Regions from separate parts of the Sphingobium sp. MI1205 genome, predicted to be linked through region 3. Evidence: predicted binding sites of a transcription regulator. Region 3 holds the regulator's gene; each other region holds the start of a gene.

Region 1 (5,723 bases), 680 kb from region 3:
GCGGCAACGATGGCGACGACGACAATTAAGTAATTTTCTGCTTGCCAAGGAGGGAGCTGCCACCTAATGGCAGCGACCTCCACGGTGGCCGGACCCAAACGGCGCCGACACTGGAAATGGGGCCTTAGCTCAGCTGGGAGAGCGCCTGCATGGCATGCAGGAGGTCAGCGGTTCGATCCCGCTAGGCTCCACCAGTTTTTCGGATGAGATGATGGCCGAGAGGGCATTTTTCCGAAAAACACCCGAGTTCAAGTGAGGAAGCGGGTCGGGTCTTTAACAGCCCTGCCAGAAGTTCCGAGCATGCGAGGGAAGTCCAGACATATGGCCGACGGTCTTACCGATCATGGCCTGATCCATTGGGATGCGGTATCATGCCGCGCTACGATGGGGCCTTAGCTCAGCTGGGAGAGCGCCTGCATGGCATGCAGGAGGTCAGCGGTTCGATCCCGCTAGGCTCCACCAAGCTCCGCTCGGAAGCCACTGACAACACATCACTCTGGCTTTCACTATGATCCGTCGGTCTAGCGGGCAGCATGTAGCTATCGAAGTTTTCATATAGAGCATCCGGCGCGGTGACCGAATTGATGTCATTGTCGCAGCGAGAGTGACTGCCATCGGCCCTATGCCGATAGGAATAAACCTTCAGAATGAGCGCGACTGGCGGTCAAAGATGCTATCTCCGTTTCCTCAGCCAAAGGGGAAATAGCGATGGCCGAAAAAGCCACCACCGATGACCGACGCCGCTTTCTGCAATCATGCGGGCGCTTTGCCGTGACTGTTCCGCCCGCGATCACGATCATGCTGTCCACATCCCTTTTGTCCGACGCCATTGCCGCATCTTCAGGCGGCGGTGGCGGTGGTGACATTAAGAGGGAAATCGGACCGCGCCGGGTGAAAAAGCCCGATAACGTCCAGACCCTGACGACCCCGATAATCGATACGAATGGACCGGTTGAAAACTGACGCTCAGTGGGCGCTCACGCAGGTTGGACGAAACTGTCCATCACCCGCTTACGTCCCGCGGTTTCAAAGTCGATCTCCAGCTTGTTGCCTTCGATCTCCGCCACGATGCCATAGCCGAATTTCTGGTGGAAGATGCGCAGGCCGACGCTCATGTCATCGCGCCCCTTGTTGCCCAGAGAGACGGCTGAGGCGCGGGCCTCGACGATCCGGACCGGCTCCCGCGTAAACTGGCCACCTTGTTGTGCGCGCTGCCAGCCCGGGCCGCGCCCCGTGCCGCGGTGGACATTGGCGAAGGGGTCCGCGCGCTCCGACCAGTTGGCGCGCCAGAGCGAAGCGCCCCCGGACATGCTGCTTTCTTCCTCGACATGTTCTGGTGGCAATTCGCCAACGAATCTCGATGGGATGGAGCTTGTCCACTGCCCATAAATCCGGCGGTTGGCGGCATGAAGAATGACGCACAGTCTGCGCGCCCGCGTGATTGCGACATAGGCCAGACGGCGTTCTTCCTCGAGGCTGTTGAGGCCGCCTTCGTCAAGGGCACGCTGGGACGGAAAAATGCCCTCTTCCCAACCGGCGAGAAAAACATTGTCGAACTCCAGCCCCTTTGCAGCATGGATGGTCATGATCGTGACCTTGCGCTCCTCGGCCTGAGCGTCATTGTCCATAACCAGCGACACATGTTCCAGGAAAGCGCCGAGCGTTTCATATTCCTCCATGGCGCGGGTCAGTTCATTGAGATTTTCCAGCCGACCCGCGCTTTCGGCGGTGCGCTCCGCTTGAAGCATTGCGGTGTAGCCGCTTTCATCCAGTATCTGGCGGGCCAGTTCCGCATGGGGCAATTGAGCCGCGCGATCGCGCCAGCGGGCAAGGTCGCCGATGAACGCGCCAAGGCTGCGGCGCGCCTGCGGGGTCATTTCGTCTGTGTCGAGGATACGGGCAGCCGCGAGCGCAAGCGGAATACCCTCGGCGCGTGCAAGGCGGTGGAGCTTTTCAACGGCCTTGCCACCCAGTCCTCTTTTGGGGACGTTGACGATCCGCTCGAAAGCAAGGTCGTCTGCAGGTTGGTTGACGAGGCGAAGATAGGCGAGGGCGTCGCGGATCTCGGCGCGCTCATAGAAACGGAATCCGCCAACGATCCGGTAAGGCAGCCCGATCTGGATGAATCGGTCTTCGAACTCGCGTGTCTGGTGCTGTGCCCGGACAAGGATCGCGATCTCTTCCAGGGATTGTCCAGACCGCTGAATGGTCTCTATTTCGTCGCCGACCCGGCGTGCCTCTTCTGGCCCATCCCATACGCCGATGACGCGCACCTTCTCGCCAACGTCGATATCGGTCCAGAGCGTCTTGCCCAGGCGGTTGCCATTTTCGGCGATGACCCCTGAAGCCGCGCCAAGGATGTGCGGAGTCGAACGGTAATTCTGTTCCAAACGGACAATCTTCGCGCCCGGAAAATCCTTTTCAAAGCGCAGGATGTTAGCGACTTCGGCGCCGCGCCAAGAGTAGATGGATTGATCGTCATCGCCTACGCAGCAGATATTCTTGCGCTGTTGAGCGAGCAGGCGGAGCCAGAGATATTGGCTGCTGTTGGTATCCTGATATTCGTCCACCATGACGTAGCGAAAGCGCTGCTGGTAGCTTTCCAACACATCGCGATGACGCTTCAATATGGTCAGGACATGGAGCAGGAGGTCGCCGAAGTCGCAGGCATTTACGTCACGCAGCCGCGCCTGATAGGCGGCATACAGTTTCTGGCCGCGTCCGTTGGCATAGGCTTCGCTTTCTCCCGCACCGATCTCGTCTGGTGTCAGCCCTTTATTCTTCCATTGGTCGATCAGGCCGCCAAGCTGGCGCGCGGGCCAGCGCTTCTCGTCAATCCCTTCGGCCTGGATCAACTGCTTCATCAATCGAAGCTGATCGTCGGTATCGAGGATGGTGAAATTGGATTGCAGTCCAACCAGTTCGGCATGACGGCGTAGCATCTTGGCCGCGATGGCGTGAAAGGTTCCGAGCCATGGCATGCCCTCAACCGCTGGTCCGATCATCCGGCCGACCCGCTCACGCATCTCGCGCGCGGCCTTGTTGGTGAATGTGACGGCGAGCATTTCGGAAGGGTAGGCACGGCGGGTGGCAATAAGATGGGCAAGGCGAGCTGTGAGCGCAGCCGTCTTGCCTGTGCCTGCGCCCGCGAGCACCAGTACCGGGCCTTCGGTCGTCAGCACCGCCTCTCTCTGCGGGGCGTTGAGACCCTTGAGATAGTCGGGATCGTTCGGCGAAGGAGCGGGCAGGGTCATGGTCAACAACTAGGGAGCGGGGAAGGAGGGAGCAAGAGCGATACCCTTGAAGCGCAGCCTCTTCTATGAGAACAAAAGGGGAATCATGCAAGGAGAAAGGCCATGGCGACTGGGCGGTGTCAATGTGGAGCGATCCGTTATGAGGTGCGGGGTGAGCCGGTGTACAGCGTGCTATGCCATTGTTCGGATTGCCGCCGAAGCGCTGGTGCGCCGATGGTGGGATGGGCGCTTTTCTCCGAGGATGACGTCAAGATGACCGGTGAGGCCAAGGCCTACCGATCCTCGCCGAATGCTACCCGGCATTTCTGCGCGACCTGCGGCACAGGGCTATTCTATCGCAATGCCATCAGCTTTCCCGGAATGGTCGATATTCAAACGGCCACCCTGGACGATCAGTCGGTATTTCCTCCCGCAATCCACATCCAGTGGGCGGAGGCGGCACCGTGGATGGGCAGAATGCAAGAACTGCCCCGGCCCGATCGATATCCCGACCAGTAAGGGCATGGGCTGGTCGCTTGGCGGCGGGTACGCAACGGTTCGTCGCCAGTATCGGAACGCCTGCATTACTGGCCCGGTTCTTGCCAAGCCAAAAGGCAGAACGGGGTGAAGAACAGGAAAGGATAACCCGATGAAATCGATCATGCTTGCAGGTGCGGCCATGCTGGCCTTGGGTACAGGCGCTACTGGCATTGCGATCGCTCAGGGTGTGCCGAACAGTGCGGCCCAGCCCCCCGAAACTGGCTCGGTGCCGCCCAATGATCCGGCTGTTCCAGCAACCCCGGCTACGCCTGCAACACCTGGGATGACGGGTGAAGCGGCGACGCCCGCAACTCCTGCGACGCCGGCCACGCCAGCGGATCCCAACGCCGGTCAACCGACGGGCGCTGTGCCGGACGAAACCGGCATGGTTCCTGCTCCGGCGGGCGCTCCCACTGACCCGGCAGCGCCTGTGGGCAGTTCTGCCAATCCCGTCACCGTGGGCGGGAATATGACCCCGCCCCCACCTGCGGCGGCGAAGGATTATCCGTTATGCAGCCGGACTGTGCAGGATAGTTGCATCAATCCGGGAGAAGCGCGACGGGCCAAGAGGGGCCGCTAACAGCCGTCGCTGATTGACGCGGCGGGGCCGGGCAAGGCAGCGATCAGTGCTGCGAGCCCGGCCTTGTCGCGTGCGGCGTCGGCGAGACTATGTTGATCGAGTACGGCAAGGAAAGCATTGGTCGCAGCCCTCAATATGCCTGACAGACCGCAGGCGGGACGAAGGGCGCACCTGCCACAATCGGCCAGGTTCATATCCGTTTCGGTGTGGCGGATCACTTCGCCCAGCATGATCTGTTCGGGCGGGCGAGCGAGGCTGAAGCCGCCGCCCCGCCCGCGCTGGGTTATGATGAAATTACCTTGGCCGAGGTGGTGGACGACCTTCATCAGATGGTTGCGCGATAGCGTATAGGCATCGGCTATGTCGGCGATGGTTGCGCGGCCAGTGGGTGACACCGCGAGGTGAATGAGGACGCGAAGGGCGTAGTCGGTGTGGCGGGTCAATTGCATGGATGAATGCGTTAGAAGAACGTGCTTGTGAAATAAAACATGTATCCTATTTACATATTAAAAGATGCAACGTAAATGCACCTTTATCGAGTCTCAAAAAGGGGTGCATTCCATGAGCCAGCTTACTGCGGAAACCATCGCGATCGTCAAAGCCACAGCGCCCGCCCTGCGCAGCCATGGGGTGGAGATCACCACGGCCATGTATGCCCGGCTGTTCCAGGATGCGTCGATCAAGGACATGTTTGACCAGGCCGCGCAGGAAAGCGGCGAGCAGCCCAAGCGGTTGGCGGCGGCGATCCTTGGCTATGCGGAGAATATCGACAAGTTGCAGGCGCTGGAGGGCGCGGTCGCCCGCATGGTGCAGCGGCACGTGGAAACCGGGGTCAAGCCGGAACATTATCCCAAGGTTGCCGCGGCGCTGCTGCCCGCCATCCGCGACGTACTGGGCGAGGAAGTGGCCACCGACGCAGTGCTTGACGCCTGGGGCAAGGCCTATTGGTTCCTGGCCGAGATATTGATCGGCAAAGAAGCGCAGGCCTATGAGGATGCTGAGGCTGCTTGAATTGTGAGCGGGGGCGTGCCCGCCCCCGGCCCTTCAAACGAGTCACGCGCCTCGTTTGAACGCTTGCGGGAGGGGCGTTTCAAGGTTCGGCCCGGAGCAACGTCAACCGAGCCTTCCCGACATCACGGGTGGCTTCGACAGAGAAGCCCTTGACCGCCACATCTTCGCGGCGGTCGGTTTCGATGCTGATCCACGTTGCGGGACCGGTCCAGCCCAGACGGCCGAGCTTGTCGAGGGCCACCGCGCCCGCGCCGCTATTATAGGGCGGGTCCATCAGGATGAGGTCGAGCGGCTTTGCCGCAGGGCCGAGCGAAAGGACGCTGCTCTGGCGGATGTCGGGGCGGAGGCCGAGCTTTTCG
Region 2 (5,723 bases), 160 kb from region 3:
GGCTTCGCAGCGGCCGCCCTTTACGTTGAAGCTGAAGCGGCCGGGTTTGTAGCCGCGCGCCTGTGCTTCGGGGAGGCCGGCGAACCAGTCGCGGATGTTGGTGAAGGCGCCGGTATAGGTCGCCGGGTTGGAGCGGGGGGTGCGGCCGATGGGCGACTGGTCGATGTCGATCACCTTGTCGCAATGTTCAAGGCCGGTGATCTTGTCATGCGGCCCCGCGACGATCCGCGCGCCGTTCAGGGTGCGGGCTGACGCGGCGTAGAGGGTGTCGATGGTGAAGCTGGACTTGCCCGAACCCGATACGCCGGTGATGCAGGTGAAGGTGCCGAGCGGGATGCTGGCCGTGACGCCTTGCAGATTGTTGGCGCGGGCGTTGTGGACGGTGAGCTTCTTGCCATTGCCCTTGCGGCGTTTTGCGGGGACTTCGATGCGGCGGGTGCCGTTGAGGTAATCGGCGGTCAGGCTGTCGCGGTGGGCGAGCAGTTCGTTGAGGGAGCCTTGCGCGACGATGGTGCCGCCATGGACGCCCGCGCCCGGCCCCATGTCGACGATATAGTCGGCGGTGCGGATTGCGTCTTCATCATGTTCCACGACGATGACGGTGTTGCCGAGGTCGCGCAGGCGCTTCAAGGTGATGAGCAGTCGGTCGTTGTCGCGTTGGTGCAGGCCGATGCTGGGTTCGTCGAGGACGTAGAGGACGCCCGACAGGCCGCTGCCGATCTGGGACGCGAGGCGGATACGCTGGGACTCGCCGCCCGACAGGGTGCCGCTGGTGCGGTCGAGGTTCAGATAGTCGAGGCCGACATTGTTGAGGAAGCCGAGGCGCTCGACAATTTCCTTGAGGATGGCCTTGGCGATCTGGTTCTGCTGGTCGGTGAGATGGTCGGGGAGCGACTGGAAGAAGGTGAGCGCGTCCACCACCGAGCGGCGGGTGGACATGGAGATGTCTTCGCCCGCGATCTTGACCGCGCGGGCTTCGGGTTTGAGGCGGGCGCCGTGGCAGGTCTCGCACGGCATGGCGGTTTGGTACTTGGACAGTTCCTCGCGCATCCAGGCGGATTCGGTCTGGAGCATGCGGCGGTTGAGGTTGCCGATGACGCCTTCGAAGGGCTTTTTGACCTCATAGGACTTCTTGCCGTCGACGAAGCGCAGGGTGACCGGCTTGCCCCCGGTGCCGTGGAGAATGATGAGCTTTACCTCTGGCGGCAGGTCGATCCAGGGGGTGTCGAGGGCGAAGCCGAACTCCTTGGCGAGGGAGCCGAGGACTTGCATATAATAGGGGCTGGGCGGGTTGGATTTGGCCCAGGGGACGATGGCGCCCTTTTTGAGCGTCAGATGCTCGTTGGGGACGACCAGTTCGGGGTCGAATTCCTGCCGTTCGCCAAGGCCGTCGCAGGCCGGGCAGGCGCCTTGCGGGGCGTTGAAGGAGAAGAGGCGCGGTTCGATCTCGGGGATGGTGAAGCCGCTGACGGGGCAGGCGAATTTTTCGCTGAAGACGATGCGGTTGGCGGGGACTTCCGCGCCTTTCATCTTGCCCTTTTCCGTCACCCCAGCGGAAGCTGGGGTCTCGGACGTTGGCGCGCTGCCGCCTGAGATCCCAGCTTCCGCTGGGATGACGGATTGGGCGAGGGCGGCTACGGTCGTGTCGGCCAGGTCGATATAAGCGAGGCCGTCGGCGAGTTTCAGCGCCTGTTCGAAACTGTCGGCTAAGCGGGTGGACATGTCGGGGTCCACGGCGAGGCGGTCGACGACGACTTCGATGTCATGCTTGTATTTCTTGTCGAGGGCGGGGGCTTCTTCGATCAGGTACATTTCGCCGTCGATGCGGACGCGGGTGTAGCCCGCCTTCTGCCATTCCAGCAGTTCCTTCTTATATTCGCCCTTGCGGCCACGAACGACGGGGGCGAGCAGGTAAAAGCGGGTGCCTTCTGGCAGCTGGAGGACGCGGTCGACCATCTGGCTGACGGTCTGGGCGCTGATCGGCTCCCCGGTCGCGGGGGAGTAGGGGACGCCGACCCGCGCCCAGAGCAGGCGCATATAGTCGTAGATTTCGGTGACGGTCGCGACCGTGGAACGCGGGTTGCGGCTGGTCGTCTTCTGCTCGATCGAGATGGCGGGGGAGAGGCCGTCAATATGTTCGACGTCCGGCTTCTGCATCATCTCCAGGAACTGGCGGGCGTAGGCGGAGAGGGACTCCACATAGCGGCGCTGCCCCTCGGCATAGATGGTGTCGAAGGCGAGAGAGGATTTGCCCGAGCCGGAAAGGCCGGTGATGACGATCAGGCTGTCGCGGGGGAGGTCGACGTCCACGCCCTTGAGATTGTGTTCGCGCGCGCCGCGCACGGAAATGGTGGTCAGACTCATGGGCCGTGTTGTTCCAGATTTGTTCTTTGGGGGCAAGCGTATCGCGCGGATATGGGCGCGCGCATCGCGGCTCGCAAGCGGGGCGGGGATGTCGAATAGTCAAGCACTGTTAGCCGAATGAGCGTATAGTGTGACGGAAGCGCTGCATCGGCGGCGTCACATGTTCAAGAGATCCCGGAGAGCCCGACAGCATCCTGGATACGCCCCCGGCCATCCCTTGCGCCGGGGGCGTTCTTGTTTCCATGCCGAAACCTGGACTGCGGAACCGCCCATCGGCGCTGGCCGTTGATCGGGGGAGGCGCGCATGCAGGTCGCGCCGCAGGAGAATATGATGAACGAGAAAACCGATGTCCGGCCCAACAGCCGCGAAGAAGCGCATGACCATCGCCCCACCGACGCGCAGGATCATGCCGTGACCAAGGAAGAAAAGCTGGACGAAGGATTGATGGACAGCATGGACGCATCCGATCCACCGTCAGTGACCGCACCGGGCGATCATGGCGATCCTGTGCCTTCTTCCGGCTTTCATGAGGATGAGGAAGAAGAGGACGAAGCCAAGCGATAGACGGCGCTGATAATGGTGATATGATCAGCATTCGAGGCGAACCGTATCGGCGGATGGCCGGGCGGTTCGCATCACCGGCGAGAGGAGCCTTGTTGATGCCGACTTCCACTACCCCCGCGATCGAACGCATTGCCCGCGTGCTGGCCGGGCGCCAGCTGAGCATGAATGGCGAGGGTAGCGATCCGCACGCGTCGGGAGCCGTGGACGCAAGCTGGCCCGATCATGTCGATGACGCCTATGCGATCCTGCACACATTACGCGAACCGGACGAGCAGATGGCCCAGGCGGGCGATGTCGCGACGTGGCGCAAGATGATCGGCGCTGTGCTGGAGCGGCGGCCGTAGAGCGTGAACGCGTAGTCAGCGCATGAGCGGGCCGAGACTGAAGATAAAGACCCAGATCTATTGCGGTGACGAGATCGCGATGGGGCCGGGGAAGGCCGACCTGTTGGACGCCATCGCCAGCGAGGGTTCGATTTCCGCGGCGGGGCGCAAGCTGAAGATGAGCTATCGGCGATGCTGGATGCTGGTGGATGTGATGAACCGCTGTTGGGCCGGTCCTTTGGTGGCGACTTCGAGCGAGGGCGCGCTGGTGACCGAACTGGGGCAGCAGGTTCTGGCCCAGTATCGCGGACTGCAGATGGCCACCGCCAGCGCGGCGGGCCAGACGCACTGGCCCGATCTTGCACAACAGGTGAGGGGAGAGCCGCTGCCGCCGCGTTCCTGACTATTCCATTCGGCGCATTCACAAAATTTACATGTTGCACTGCACAACGAAACATGATTCCTTGTAACTGTCGACGCGGTCAGCGCTTAATCTTACAGTAACCATGAAGGGCGCATGATCTGTCGATCGACTTGAAGTCGGAGGGCAAGAGCATGGGCACCAATGCAAGACCGGCTGACGGGGCCATTACACTGGCTGAATTGCGTGAATTCGCCAGTTTCCCGTCTGCCACGCAGCGCTATATCCGCCGCTCGCTGGATATCGGCCTCCACCGCCGCGACGCCATGAAGCTGTGGTCGCGCGACATGGTGGAGGAAGCGAGCATCCGCGCGCAGGCCCGCATCTACGGGCGCATCGACGAGATAAAGGCACGCGTGCCCGACGACAGCGGCCTTGACCAGATGGAGCCGTTCATGGCCCCGCTGGTGACGATTTCCGCCTTCGATCTTGGTCAGGACAGGCTATGCAGCTTTTCCTCCTATCGTTTCCTGTATGAAAGGCTGCTGGGCGCTGGGTCTCGCCCATGGCTGCCCGGAGCCTTCTGCGCGGCGGCGAGCCTGCCGCACCTCCATCCCGAAAAGCGCCGGTCGTTGCTCCAGTCGATCAGCGAAGCGGCGGCGACGGCGGTGGGCTGGTCCAACCGCGAACCGACCTTCTATCCCGAATGGGTGGAGAAGGTGGACATGAGCAAGGCGAACTGAAGACGGAGAGGCGCCGGCCCGAGGGGATGGGCGCGACCGTTTGAAGCGATGACGGCGCGGCGGGCATGGCTCGCCGCGCCGTTGCCTTGTTGTGGCGACGGCGGATCGAGCGGCAGGCCGATGGTCACGCACAGGCTGACGCAAAAAGCCCCGCCTGAACAGACGGGGCTAGTTTGGGTCGCACTGCAGGGCAAACCTGCGCTGCTAATAGGCCATGGATAAGGCTGGGCGGCCATATATCCAAAGTAATAAAAACAAGAAAAACTGTCTAATCTCAATCAGTTATTCTTGGCATTCATTCACAAGAAGGGCCCCGCCCGGGGTTGTATCCGGGCGAGGCCATCAAGGAATGCAGCGGAATCTGCGGGGAATAAATGCTTGATTTGGCGATTAGTTCACCCACTTGAAGAATAAAGCAGTCCCTATCCATTTATAATCGTTCCGCCGTTCGGATGGAGGACCTGGCCCGACATGTAGCTTGAGTCCTCACAGGCGAGGAACAGGAAGGCTGGGGCGACTTCGTTGGGCTGGCCGGGGCGGCCCATGGGGGTGGACTCGCCGAAATGTTCAAGCTTCTCCTGACTCGCGCCGCCGCTGGGGTTGAGCGGCGTCCAGATCGGGCCGGGGGCGACGGCGTTGACGCGGATGCCGTGCTTCACCAGATTTTCCGACAGGCTGCGTGTGAAGGCGGTGATCGCGCCCTTGGTGCTGCTATAGTCCAGCAGTTCCGATGATCCCTGATACATGGTGACGCTGGTGCAGTTGATGATCGCCGCGCCTTTTTTCAGGTGCGGGCGGGCGGCCTGCGTCAGGAAGAACATGCCGAAGATGTTCGTCTGGAACGTGCGGCGCAGCTGTTCCTCGGTGATATCGGTGATGTCCTGATCGGGATGTTGTTCACCGGCGTTGTTGACCAGAATGTCGAGGCGGCCGAAGCGGTCGATGACCTGTTTGACAGCGTCGTCGCAGAAGGCTTTTTCGCCTACGTCCCCCGCGATGGTGAGTGCTTCCTGCCCTTCGCCCTCGACGATCCGGGCGGTTTTTTTCGCGTCGTCATGTTCGCACAGGTACAGGATGGCGACGTCGGCCCCTTCACGCGCGTAGAGGGCAGCGACGGCCCGGCCGATGCCGCTGTCGGCGCCGGTGACGAGAGCCACCTTGCCCGCGAGACGGCCGGAACCGGGATAGCGGGGCTCCCATTCGGGCTTTGGCTCCAGCTTCGACTCATGGCCGGGCAGAGCGTCTTCGTGGATCATCTCTTCATGATTGTCGGACATCGCGCATCTCCTTTCCCCCGGCCAACACCTGGGGGAGGGGATGGTTCAGCGCCGTCGATAGCGGAAATACCAGACTTCATGGCCCAGGCT
Region 3 (5,723 bases):
AAGGGAGACGTCCTCGCGGTCGCTCGTGTCGCGGCGATCATGGCCGCCAAGCGCACCGCCGACCTCATTCCCCTTTGTCATCCCATCGCGCTTAGCTCCGTCAGCATAGACTTCGACCTTGAACCCGCTGGCGTCACCGCAACCGCGACCGCCAGAACCGCCGGACAGACGGGTGTGGAGATGGAGGCACTCACCGCCACATCAGTTGCGCTCCTCACCATTTACGACATGGCCAAGGCGCTGGATAAGGGCATGACCATCGGCGGCGTTCGGCTGCTCGCCAAGTCGGGGGGCAAGTCGGGCGACTGGCGCGCGGCATGAGCCTGCTCCCGGTCGCCGAGGCACAGACGCGCCTGCTCGCGCTCGGCGGCCGACTTGCCGCCCAGGACGCGCCCGTCTCCGCCTGCGCAGGCCGCTGGCTCGCCCGCGATATCCACGCACTGCGCGATCAGCCCTGGGCCGACCTTTCCGCCATGGACGGCTACGCCATCCGCGCCGGTGAATGGCCCGGCCCCTGGCGCGTCACAGCCGAAAGCTCGGCGGGCGGCGGCCTCCCCCTGCCCCTGGCTCCTGGCGAAAGCGCCCGCATCTTCACGGGCGCGCCATTGCCGCCTTGCGCCGACACCGTGCTTATCCAGGAGGATGCCGACCTTGTGGAGGGCCTTCTCCATCCACGCGGCCCCGCCTTGTCGATCGGACGCAATGTCCGGCCAGCAGCCTCCGACTTTCAAAAGGGCCAGCCGCTTCTGGCCGCAGGCGCTGCTTTGGGCCCGGCGCAGGTAGCACTTGCCGTTCTGGGCGGTCACGGCAGCCTACCGGTGGGCGCCCGCCCTCGCGTGGCGCTGATCTCCACCGGCAATGAACTTGTGCCCCCGGGCGCCCCGACGCCACCCGGCCGCCTGCCTTCATCAAACGCGCCCATGCTTGGTGCGATGCTGGGTAGCTTGGGCTGCGACATTCTCAACATCGGCATCGTGCCTGACGATCTCGATCTGATGATCCAGGCTCTGGAGCAGGCCAGTCAGGCGGACATCATCGTCTCCACTGGTGGCGCATCGGTGGGCGATCATGATCTGGTTCGCCCCGCCTTCGCCGCCGCCGGAGGTAATCTCGATTTCTGGAAGATCCGCATGCGTCCGGGAAAGCCGCTGATGGCGGGGAAGCTGCGCGACGCCATTTTCCTCGGACTGCCCGGCAATCCAGTCTCCGCCTTCGTGACGGCGACCCTGTTTCTGCTACCCCTCGTCCGGCACATGGCGGGGGCGGCCGATCCACTGCCGCGCATCGCCAGCGCGACTTTGGCCGCGTCTCTGCCCGCTACCGGCGAGCGCGATGATTATCTCCGCGCCTTCCACACGAACGATGGGTTAATTGCGGTCATTTCGCAGGACAGCGCTGCGACCGCCGCCATGGCCCGGGCGGACAGCCTCATCGTGCGCGCCGCAGGCTCTGCTCCAGCGGCGGCTGGCGACCAGGTGACTGTCATTCCACTTCACGCATGAAAAAGGGGCCGCATGGCGGCCCCTCCCAGTTCGCAAACCGGACGCTGGTTCAGCGCTGTTGCTTGCCTTGATCGCTCTTGTTCTTCTGGGCGTCGCCCATCTGACCCTGGCGATTTTCCTGCTGCTGCTGACGGCCGGTCTGGCTCGAACGATCGCCACCTTGCTGACGGCGCTGGCTGCCGTCCTTGTCGTTCTGATTAGGCATGTTACTCTCCTATTCACCCTCTTTGGGAAGGCGGCGATAAAACGGCCGGGCGGCAGGTCCGTTCCTTTCGTTACGCTTGGCGTAAGCCTGCTTGACTTCCCCGTTTTCGTTTCCTAAGTGTTCTCCATCCGTTCCATGGAGGACAAGCAGGCATGCTGACGCCCAAGCAACAGGAATTGCTCAGCTTCATTCAAAACAGGCTGGAGGAAGGTGGCGTTTCACCATCTTTCGAGGAGATGAAGGAGGCGCTCGACCTGCGGTCCAAGTCCGGCATCCACCGGCTGATCAACGCACTGGAGGAACGCGGCTTTATTCGTCGCCTGCCTAATCGCGCGCGAGCGCTGGAGGTGCTGAAGCTGCCCGAAGCGATGCATCGTGCGCCCAAGGTCGTTGCCCAGCCAAAACCGCAGTTGGTCACAAGGCCGCCGATCGCCGCGAATGACGTGATTGAAATCCCGCTTCACGGCAGGATCGCAGCCGGCGTTCCGATAGAGGCGATGGAGGGACAGAATATGTTGTCCGTCCCCGCCGCACTGCTGGGCGCTGGCGATCATTATGCCCTCGAAGTCTCGGGCGACTCCATGATTGAGGCGGGTATTCTGGATGGCGACTTCGCCCTGATCCAAAAGACCGAGGTCGCGCGCGAAGGACAGATCGTCGTGGCCTTGATTGAGGATAGCGAAGCCACGCTCAAATATTTCCATCGAGAAGGGCAGAAGGTTCGGCTCGATCCAGCCAACAGCGCCTACGAGCCGCAAATCTATGACACGCGGCAAGTGCGCATTCAGGGCAAGCTGGCGGGATTGCTGCGCCGCTACAACTGATCGGAACGGCGGCGGCGCCATCGTTTTGTAGGTTGAGCAATCCAGGGGTGCGCGTCACCGGCAACTTTCGCGGCCCGCACCTTGCCCGCGTCCAGATCGATAGCGAGACCGCCTGTCCGCGCCAACAACCGCCGGTCGGCTTTCAACCAGCGTGGACGACACCATGACGGCAGGCGACGATCGGCAACGACGATATCCGCTCGGGCGCAGTCCCCTGCCAGCGTCGATTTCGGCACCAGGTCGCCGGTTCGCGTCACCAGCAACCGCCAAACCCGGCCGCCTGCCGAAAGGGCGACCATACAAAGATCTCTTGAGCAACTGGCTTCTGGCAAATCCGCCATCGCGGCAAGAGCGCCTTCATACCCTGCGCTTTCCGCCATCATGTCCCGCACATAATCGCCCGCCCGATCCCGCAGGATCGCCATGCCGCCGTCTGCGCTCCGCACCGCCACATGGCGGCCATCAGCGGTAACGAGAATCTCCGGTGGGGACGTTGTCACGATGATCACGATCCCGACCGCGACCGGCGCCAGTCCGATCCAACGCCAGCGACCTCGCCACAACAGGCAGCATAACCCACCCAACACAATCATGCCAAAGACAGCGTTGGGCACCACCGGCGCAGTAACGACCGCCCACGGGCTCGCCGCCACGGCATGCGCTATCCACAGCAATAGTTCGAGAGCTTGGCCGTTCAACCACCAGGCCGGAGCGCCCACACCGACGGCGTCCAGCAATAGCGCCAGCGCCTCCAGCGGCATGACGACGAAAGTGGTCAGGGGAATGGCGATCAGGTTCGCAAATGCGCCCATCATGCCCGCCTTGTGAAAATGGAACAGCGCGATGGGCGCAAGCGCCAGTTCCACCGCGAACCCGGAAAACAGCAAGATGGCAAGTGATCGCCCGAACTTGCGCAGCAGCCCCTCCTCCCGCGCCGCCGCAAATGCGCGAAACCGGGGATGTTCGCCCAACGCAACCAATGCGATCACCGCGCCGAAGCTCATCTGGAAGCTCGGCCCGGCAAGCGCCTCCGGCCACAAGAACAGCACGATCAGCGCGCCCGCAGCGATCAGGCGCAAAGTGATCGCCTCCCGGCCCAGGGCAAGCCCTCCCAGCACCAGCAGCGCCGCCACGCAGGACCGGACCGTCGGCACTTCCGCCCCCGTCAGCAATGTGTAGCCGACACCCGCCAGTGCGCCGCCGGCTGCTGCAATCAGCATCAGCGGCCAGCCGAGCGCCGCGCGACGACTCAACGCCATGACCCGCATCAGCAGGAAAATGACGGCCCCGATCAACGCAGTGACGTGCAGGCCGCTGATGGAAAGCAGATGGGCAAGGCCGCTGCGGCGCATCGCCTCTGCATCCTCTTCAGCTATGGCGCCCTGATCTCCGGTAGCCAAGGCGGCCGCAATGCCAGCCCCATCGCCGTCCACCTTTTGCAATATGTGGGCGAACAGACGGTTGCGCAGTGGCGGCGCTTCTTCCGACGCCCTCAGCACGGCGATCGGCTTGAGCGCACGACCAGTGGCCCCTATTCCCTGGAAATAGGCGCGGCGCGCGAAATCATAGCCGCCTGGCAGGCTGGCTGGCGCGGGCGGCATCAAGCGCGTCCGAAACCGGATGACGGCGCCGCGCCCAATGCCCGCAGGCATATCGGCTGCGGCGATATTTACCCTGATCAGAGAGGGCAAAGTTGCCGGATCTATCGGACGGATCGACACGCGACTCAATTGCTGCGCGGGCACGGCGTTGACGGACATGACCTCACCGGTCACCTCCAGAAAGACCGCCCTCGGCAGGGGCGGCGCGCCAAAGATGGTCGCTTTGCCCCATATCAACAGGCAGCCTGCACAGGCCAGCAAGCCCGCCAACACCAGCATCTGACGCAGGCGCGCGCCCATGGGAAAAACCAATCCGCCGATTGCCAGAGCCACCGCACCGCAACAGAAAGCAAACCATTCCAGTCTGTTAGGAAGAGATAGCCAGGCGGCAATGCCAATCCCGACCGCTACCGGAACCCAAAGGCCAAGCTGTTCGCGCTCCGCTTCAAGTCCCCGCTCCACCCGTGCGAAAAGCCCTTCCCCCGCACGCCTGATATTCCGGCAGACGGAGGTTTGTCGTGGCTCAAAAGCCATGCTAGGGGGCGTCGCGTTCATGAATGAGCAAGGCGGATGTCGGGGAATAGGACTGTGAGTGCAACGGGTTTGAACAAGCAAGTCGTAACCCGTTTTGCGCCATCGCCCACGGGCTTCCTTCATATCGGCGGCGCACGCACCGCTTTGTTCAACTGGTTATTCGCTCGTCACCATGGCGGCAAGTTTCTGTTGCGTATCGAAGATACCGATCGCGCGCGCTCCACTGAAGAAGCGGTTGCCGCAATCTTCGATGGTCTCGAATGGCTTGGGCTGGGCGGCGATGAACCCACTGTGTTCCAGTTCGAACGCTCCCAACGTCATGCCGAAGTCGCCAATCAACTGCTGGCGGGCGGGCATGCCTATCGCTGCTACGCCACACCCGAAGAACTTTCTGAACTGCGCGAGCAGCAACGCGCCGCCAAGCAGCCGATGCGCTATGACGGACGCTGGCGCGACCGCGATCCTTCCGAAGCGCCCCCAGGCGCACCCTTCGTCATCCGCCTCAAAGCGCCTCGCGAAGGCGAAACGGTGATCGAGGACGCGGTGCAGGGGCGCGTCGTAGTGCAGAATGCAGAGCTGGACGACATGATCCTGCTCCGCTCCGACGGGACACCCACCTATATGCTCGCCGTGGTGGTCGATGACCATGACATGGGCGTCACTCATGTGATCCGCGGCGACGATCATCTAAACAATGCTTTCCGGCAACTCGGAATCATCAAGGCCATGGGCTGGGAAGAGCCGGTATATGCGCATATCCCGCTGATCCATGGGTCGGACGGCGCAAAGCTGTCCAAGCGCCACGGCGCACTAGGCGTCGATGCCTATCGCGATGAAATGGGCATGCTTCCCGAAGCGGTCCTCAACTATCTGCTGCGCCTAGGCTGGGGATATGGCGACGAAGAAACGATCTCCCGCGATCGCGCTGTCGAACTGTTCGACATTTCCGGCGTCGGCCGCTCGCCTTCCCGCTTCGACATCAAAAAGCTGGAAAATCTCAATGCCTTCTATCTGCGCGAAGCTGACGACGCCCGTCTCGCCGCGCTGGTGCTGCCCC
Region 4 (5,723 bases), 910 kb from region 3:
GCCAGGATCGCTCCCAGTTGGATGATCACATTGAACATCGCCCAGACCGACGCGTCATATCCCAGCAGCTCGCTCGCCAGGATGAGGTGACCGGTCGAGGATACCGGCAGAAATTCGGTCAGCCCCTCGACTATGCCAAGCAGGATGACCGTCAGATAATGTAGATCCATCGGGCGGCTAAGGTCCTCGGCAAGAGAAAGAAAACCGCCCCGGACGGGTTGGGCGCGGCATTGGAGAGCCTATTGTGCAGAAGCGAAGGACGCGCGCAATGCCGCGCCTGTTCTTCGACCGCGCCATCCGGTCGTTCCGCCGATACTCGTCAAGCCAGCCGGCTGGCGCGCTCGTTCAAGCCTTTGCGCGACCGGCGAAGCGGCCGTGGCGCCGATAGCGGACCAGCCATTTGTCCGCGACCGCCTCCATCGGGGTGGGCGACACGCCCAGTTCCACGAGACCAGAAGCGCCGGGCGACACGATATTGTCTTTCTGCAGCATCGCATATTGGTCCCGCGTGATGGGTGCGCCCGGCAACCAGCCAAGGCTTGCGATCGCCGACGCGATGGAAGGGGGCACCGGAACCAGGCTGCGTTCGCGGCCAATGGCCTTGGCGATCCAGCGGTTGAGGTCGATCATGCTGATCTGGCTGGGTCCGCCCAGTTCAAACGTCTTGCCGCCGTGACGGCCGGGGTCAGCCGCCGCATTGGCAATCGCCTGCGCGACATCGGCGACATAAACCGGCTGAAACTTCGTGTCGGCGCCGATGACCGGAACCACCGGCAACCGGCTGATCAGGTCGGCAAAGCGGTTGAGGAACTGATCCTCGGGGCCGAAGATGATCGACGGGCGGATGATGGTCGCATTGGGGAACGCGGCCTTTACCGCCGCTTCGCCCGCTGCCTTAGACCGGCCATAGGCGGATGGGCTTTGCAGGTCCGCGCCGATGGCCGACACATGGACCAGCGCCTGTACGCCCGCTTCCGCCGCCGCCTTTGCTACGTTGGCCGCGCCGTCATGATGCGATCCTTCCAGATCGCCGCTCAGCACGCCGACCAGGTTGATGACGATGTCGCTGCCCGCAATGGCGCGCGCGACGCTTTGCGGCTTGCGGATGTCGGCTGCGACAAACTGGGTCTGGCCCAGCCCACCGAGCGGCTTCACGCGCAGCGCGGTCGCCAGATCGCGTTGGGCCACGCGCACGCGCGCGCCACGTTCCATCAGCGCCTGCGCGACCTGCCGGCCGAGGAAGCCGCCGCCGCCGAACACCGTAACCAGACTGTCCTTCATCACGCGTTCCATGCCTGTCCTGCTTGGGGGAATGACTGCAAGCGCTTCCCTTGCAACAGCCGCCGCCCGCTGACAACAGGCGGGCGAGGGCGCGGGTTCCTTTTTTATCCGATCCAGCCTTGCAGGCCCGCGATCATCCACAGGCCAAGGGCCAGGAACAGCAGCGCCGCGCCAATCTGCAGCGCGCGCATCGGCACTTTCTTCGCCAGCGCCTCGCCAAAAATCACCGCCGGGACGTTGGCGATCATCATGCCCAATGTGGTGCCCGCCGTCACCGCAAAGACATTTTCGAACTGCGCGCCAAGCGCCACGGTCGCGACCTGCGTCTTGTCCCCCATCTCCACCAGGAAGAAGGCGATCAGCGTGGTGAGGAATACGCCTGCCTTCGACGGCGCTTTCAGCGGTTCATCCTCGTCAATCTCGTCGGGGATCAGCGTCCAGGCGGCCATGGCGATGAAGCTGGCGGCGACGGCGTAGCGGAACCAGTCCTGGGTCAGGATATCGGCGATGGAACGACCGACCAGCGCCGCCAGGAAATGATTGGCCAGCGTCGCGAACAATATGCCCATGATGATCGGCACCGGCTTTCGAAAGCGGGTGGCGAGCAGCATGGCGAGCAATTGGGTCTTGTCGCCCATTTCGGCGAGCGCGACCAGCGTAGTGGAGGTGAGGAGAGCGTCCATAAATAATATCCGGGGCCGGGCGAAGGGTTGAAGACGCAATGCCATCGCCTCCTCCCGCCCGGCCGGACAGGGAAAAGCCGATGCCATTGGTCTCGCCCGATGCGGTGGTCCGGGCGCTTGCCCGACGTCCCCGCATCCCGCATGCCATGGCCTCTCGGCCAAATATGTTGACATGCGGCCCATTCGATCGCTCGAATGGCTGGCTACTCCCCAGATGACAGGGCGCGTTTAGGGAATATTGCGCGCGGAGGCAATTGGGTAACCGCCCCGTTGCAACGAGCATGGCGCGCGGAAGCTGCGGGGGTGGGCCATGCCCGGCCCGCTCACTACTCCGCCGCGTCGGCGATGGTTTCGGGCAATGCGCGCACGGCCTCGGCCGAAACCGGCTCGCGGACCAGTGCGTCCACCGGCTCCAGCGTGTCCAGTTCGCGCCCGCCCGTTTCGATATTGAGGTCGCGCAGCTTGCGTCCTGTCACCAGCACCCGGCCTTCGAAGCTGCCCACGAAGCTGTTATAGTCGCTCACCGCGCCCGTTAGCCGGTTGCCCAGTTTCTTGAGCGATCCAGCCGCGCCCGCCAGCCGCTCATAAAGCTCCTTGCCCAGCGCGCCGATCCGCTTGGCTTCGTCCGCCATCTTCTCCTGCCGCCACACCGCCGCGACGGTGCGGGCAATCGCGATCAGATTGGTCGGCGTCGCTAGCAGCACACGCTTGCCGAACGCATGGTCCCACAGCTGCGGATCATGCTCCAGCGCGGCGGACAGGAAATGCTCGCCCGGGACGAACATGATGACATAATCGGGCGCTTCCTCAAACTGGTCGGCGTAGCTCTTGCGCCCCAGCGTATCGACATGCGCCCGCATCGCCGCCGCGTGGGCCGAGAGCAGGCGCTTGCGCTCATCCTCGCCATCCGCGCCGTAGGCGTCCTGATAGGAATTCAGCGACACCTTCGCGTCGATCACCAGCGCCCGTCCGCCCGGCACGCGCAATATGGCGTCGGGCCGCAACCGGCCATCCTCGCCCTCGACGCTCACCTCGGTCCGGAAATCGACATGTTCGGAAAGCCCGCATGTCTCCAGCACATTGCGCAACTGCTGTTCGCCCCAGCGCCCGCGCGCCTTGGGCGCATGGCGCAGCGAATCGACCAGCCGCTGCGCCTCGGCCCGCACCGCCTCCTGCCCCGACTTCATCGATTCTATCTCGCCGCGCAGGATGCCATAGGCTTCCGTGCGTTGCTGCTCGATCTGGCTGATCTTCTGGTCGTAGCGCTGAATCGTCTCGTTGACCGGATGCAGCAATTGCTTCAGCTGCGCCTCGCTCTTTTCATGCGCCTGCGCCAGCCGCTGGTCCGCCCGCTCCAGGAAATGGCTCTGCGCCTGATGCAGCAGCTTACCGCCAATCTCGCTGAACTGCGCCGACAACTGCTCCTTGGCGTCCTTCAGCGCCGCGATCTGCGCCTCGAACGCCTCGGCCCGCGCCTGTGTGTCGGATCGCAGCGCGGCGATCTCCTGCTCGACCAGCCCTCGCGCGTTACGCTCTTCCTCCAGCCGCCGCGCAAGCTCGCCCGCCTGGACCGCGCGATCCTGCGCCACGACCAGTTCCTGTAGCGCGCCGTTGCGCTGCGCCTCCGCCTGACCAAGCCTCGCCGCAAGCTCCGCCTTTTCCGCGGCCAGCGACGCCGTCGCCTTGCCGCGCAACAGCCAGCCAAGCCCCAACCCCGCAACCAGGGCGATAAGGCTTATGATGACGGCCAGGCTGTCCATGATGATCCCCCTTATGGAACGAAAGGGGAACCTAGCGGCCCGACCCGGTCCCCGCAACCCTCGTTGCGTTCAGGCGAGTGACGCGCGAAGACCTTGCTGGCGACGGCAACTCCGGCCTTGCGCGATCTGGAGAGATCATCGCACTTGTCTGAACAGCGATGAACAGGAATATGTGTGTATGCAGACGCTTCTTGACCGCATGTGGACGGATCCCTGCGCGATCCTTTTGCGATGACGCAAACGCCGCCCTTCGCGGCCTTCGCGCCGCCCGTGCGCAAACCATCCCCGCTGCGCAAAGAGATTACGGCGGCATATCGCCGACCCGAAGCGGAATGCGTCCAGCCCTTGCTGGATCTGGCGACTTTACCCCCCAAAGTCCGGTCGGACGCCCGCACCACCGCATATGCGCTTGTCTCGTCGATCAGGGAAAAGCGGACCCGCAGCGGCGTCGAAACCCTGGTTCAGGAATTTGCCCTGTCGAGTCAGGAGGGCGTGGCGTTGATGTGCCTGGCCGAGGCCCTGCTGCGCATTCCGGACGACCAGACCCGTGACGCGTTGATCCGTGACAAGATCGCAAAGGGCGACTGGATGTCGCATGTGGGCAGCGGCAAGCCCCTTTTCGTCAATGCGGCGTCCTGGGGGCTGGTCGTCACCGGCAAGCTGCTCGACAGCGTGAATGACCGGGGGCTGGCCGCCGCACTCTCGCATTTGCTTGCGCGGGCGGGGGAACCCGTGATCCGGCGCGCCGTCGATATCGCCATGCGATTGATGGGGGAGCAGTTCGTCACCGGTGAGACCATCGGCAAGGCGTTGAAGCGCGCGCGCGCTCTGGAGGCGAAGGGTTTCACATATAGCTACGACATGCTGGGCGAGGCGGCGATGACAGCCGCGGACGCCGTCCGCTATTATCGGGATTATGAGCAGGCCATTCATGCGATAGGCAAAGCATCGGCCGGTCGCGGTATTTATTTTGGTCCCGGCGTCTCCATCAAGCTCTCCGCCCTTCACCCGCGATACAGCCGCGCCCAGGCCGGTCGCGTGACCGATGAACTTCTGCCCCGTGTCAAGGCGCTGGCGGCGCTGGCGAAACGCTATGATATCGGCTTCAATATCGACGCGGAGGAGGCGGACCGCCTCGAATTGTCGCTGGACCTGCTGGAAAGCCTGGCGCTCGATCCCGATCTGTCGGGCTGGAACGGTCTCGGCTTCGCGGTGCAGGCCTATGGCCAGCGATGCCCCTTTGTGATCGACTGGATCGTCGATCTCGCGCGCCGCGCGAACCGGCGGATCATGGTGCGGCTCGTAAAGGGCGCTTACTGGGATACCGAAATCAAGCGCACACAGGTCGATGGGCTGGCCGACTTTCCCGTCTATACGCGCAAGGTCCATACCGATGTCGCCTATATAGCCTGCGCCAAAAAGCTGTTGGCCGCCCCCGACGCGATATTCCCACAGTTCGCGACGCATAACGCCCAGACGCTGGCGACCATTTTTCACATCGCTGGCCCGAATTTCGCGGCCGGCGACTATGAGTTTCAATGCCTGCACGGCATGGGCGAGCCGCTTTATGGCGAGGTGGTGGGAAAGGAGAAGCTCGATCGGCCCTGTCGCATCTACGCGCCGGTCGGAACGCATGAGACGCTGCTGGCCTATCTTGTCCGCCGCCTGCTTGAAAACGGGGCCAATTCGTCATTCGTGAACCGGGTCGCTGATGCGAGCGTCGCGATCGACGAACTCGTCATGGATCCTGTCGAGCAGGTCCGCGCGATGGACCGGCCGGGACATCCGCACGACCAGATCGCCTTGCCGTCGGCGCTCTACGCTGATCGCCGTAACTCTGCGGGCATCGACCTGAGCGACGAGGACGCGCTGGCGCATTTGTCGTGCGCCCTGACAGAGAGTGCGACGAAGCAATGGCATGCCAGGCCCGAAATTTACGGGCACCGGATCGTGCGCAGCGAACGACCAGTGTGCAATCCTGCGGATGCGACCGATGTGG

What was found. Region 3 encodes LexA, which represses DNA repair genes until DNA is damaged. Its sites were predicted from a motif close to GTTCCNCNCTTGTTCT; they were not measured.
Region 1: K663_RS07340 (ATP-dependent helicase) is a predicted target of LexA. The motif match lies at 3,323-3,338, and genes of this name have one in related genera.
Region 2: uvrA (excinuclease ABC subunit UvrA) is a predicted target of LexA. The motif match lies at 2,375-2,390, and genes of this name have one in related genera.
Region 4: K663_RS15430 (DNA recombination protein RmuC) is a predicted target of LexA. The motif match lies at 3,740-3,755, and genes of this name have one in related genera.

Annotation. Positions count from the first base shown of each region.
Region 1 covers NZ_CP005188.1:1,525,823-1,531,545, forward strand. Annotated here, with positions in the region: gene K663_RS07320 (TIGR02300 family protein) at 1-29, shown strand, start outside; tRNA gene K663_RS07325 (tRNA-Ala) at 119-194, shown strand; tRNA gene K663_RS07330 (tRNA-Ala) at 387-462, shown strand; gene K663_RS07335 (hypothetical protein) at 709-963, shown strand; gene K663_RS07340 (ATP-dependent helicase) at 978-3,254, opposite strand; gene K663_RS07345 (GFA family protein) at 3,357-3,752, shown strand; gene K663_RS23245 (Fe-S oxidoreductase) at 3,883-4,353, shown strand; gene K663_RS07350 (RrF2 family transcriptional regulator) at 4,350-4,802, opposite strand; gene K663_RS07355 (globin domain-containing protein) at 4,915-5,364, shown strand; gene rsmD (16S rRNA (guanine(966)-N(2))-methyltransferase RsmD) at 5,444-5,723, opposite strand, start outside.
Region 2 covers NZ_CP005188.1:2,360,927-2,366,649, reverse strand. Annotated here, with positions in the region: gene uvrA (excinuclease ABC subunit UvrA) at 1-2,364, opposite strand, end outside; gene K663_RS11465 (hypothetical protein) at 2,669-2,929, shown strand; gene K663_RS11460 (hypothetical protein) at 3,025-3,273, shown strand; gene K663_RS11455 (winged helix-turn-helix domain-containing protein) at 3,296-3,655, shown strand; gene K663_RS11450 (hypothetical protein) at 3,808-4,356, shown strand; gene K663_RS11445 (glucose 1-dehydrogenase) at 4,779-5,633, opposite strand; gene trmB (tRNA (guanine(46)-N(7))-methyltransferase TrmB) at 5,679-5,723, opposite strand, start outside.
Region 3 covers NZ_CP005188.1:2,203,957-2,209,679, forward strand. Annotated here, with positions in the region: gene moaC (cyclic pyranopterin monophosphate synthase MoaC) at 1-321, shown strand, start outside; gene K663_RS10690 (molybdopterin molybdotransferase MoeA) at 318-1,502, shown strand; gene K663_RS24645 (hypothetical protein) at 1,552-1,707, opposite strand; gene lexA (transcriptional repressor LexA) at 1,860-2,531, shown strand; gene K663_RS10705 (ComEC/Rec2 family competence protein) at 2,522-4,666, opposite strand; gene gltX (glutamate--tRNA ligase) at 4,703-5,723, shown strand, end outside.
Region 4 covers NZ_CP005188.1:3,110,832-3,116,554, reverse strand. Annotated here, with positions in the region: gene K663_RS15445 (undecaprenyl-diphosphate phosphatase) at 1-170, opposite strand, end outside; gene K663_RS15440 (complex I NDUFA9 subunit family protein) at 346-1,293, opposite strand; gene K663_RS15435 (TMEM165/GDT1 family protein) at 1,386-1,964, opposite strand; yybP-ykoY riboswitch at 2,063-2,189, opposite strand; gene K663_RS15430 (DNA recombination protein RmuC) at 2,291-3,724, opposite strand; gene putA (trifunctional transcriptional regulator/proline dehydrogenase/L-glutamate gamma-semialdehyde dehydrogenase) at 3,956-5,723, shown strand, end outside.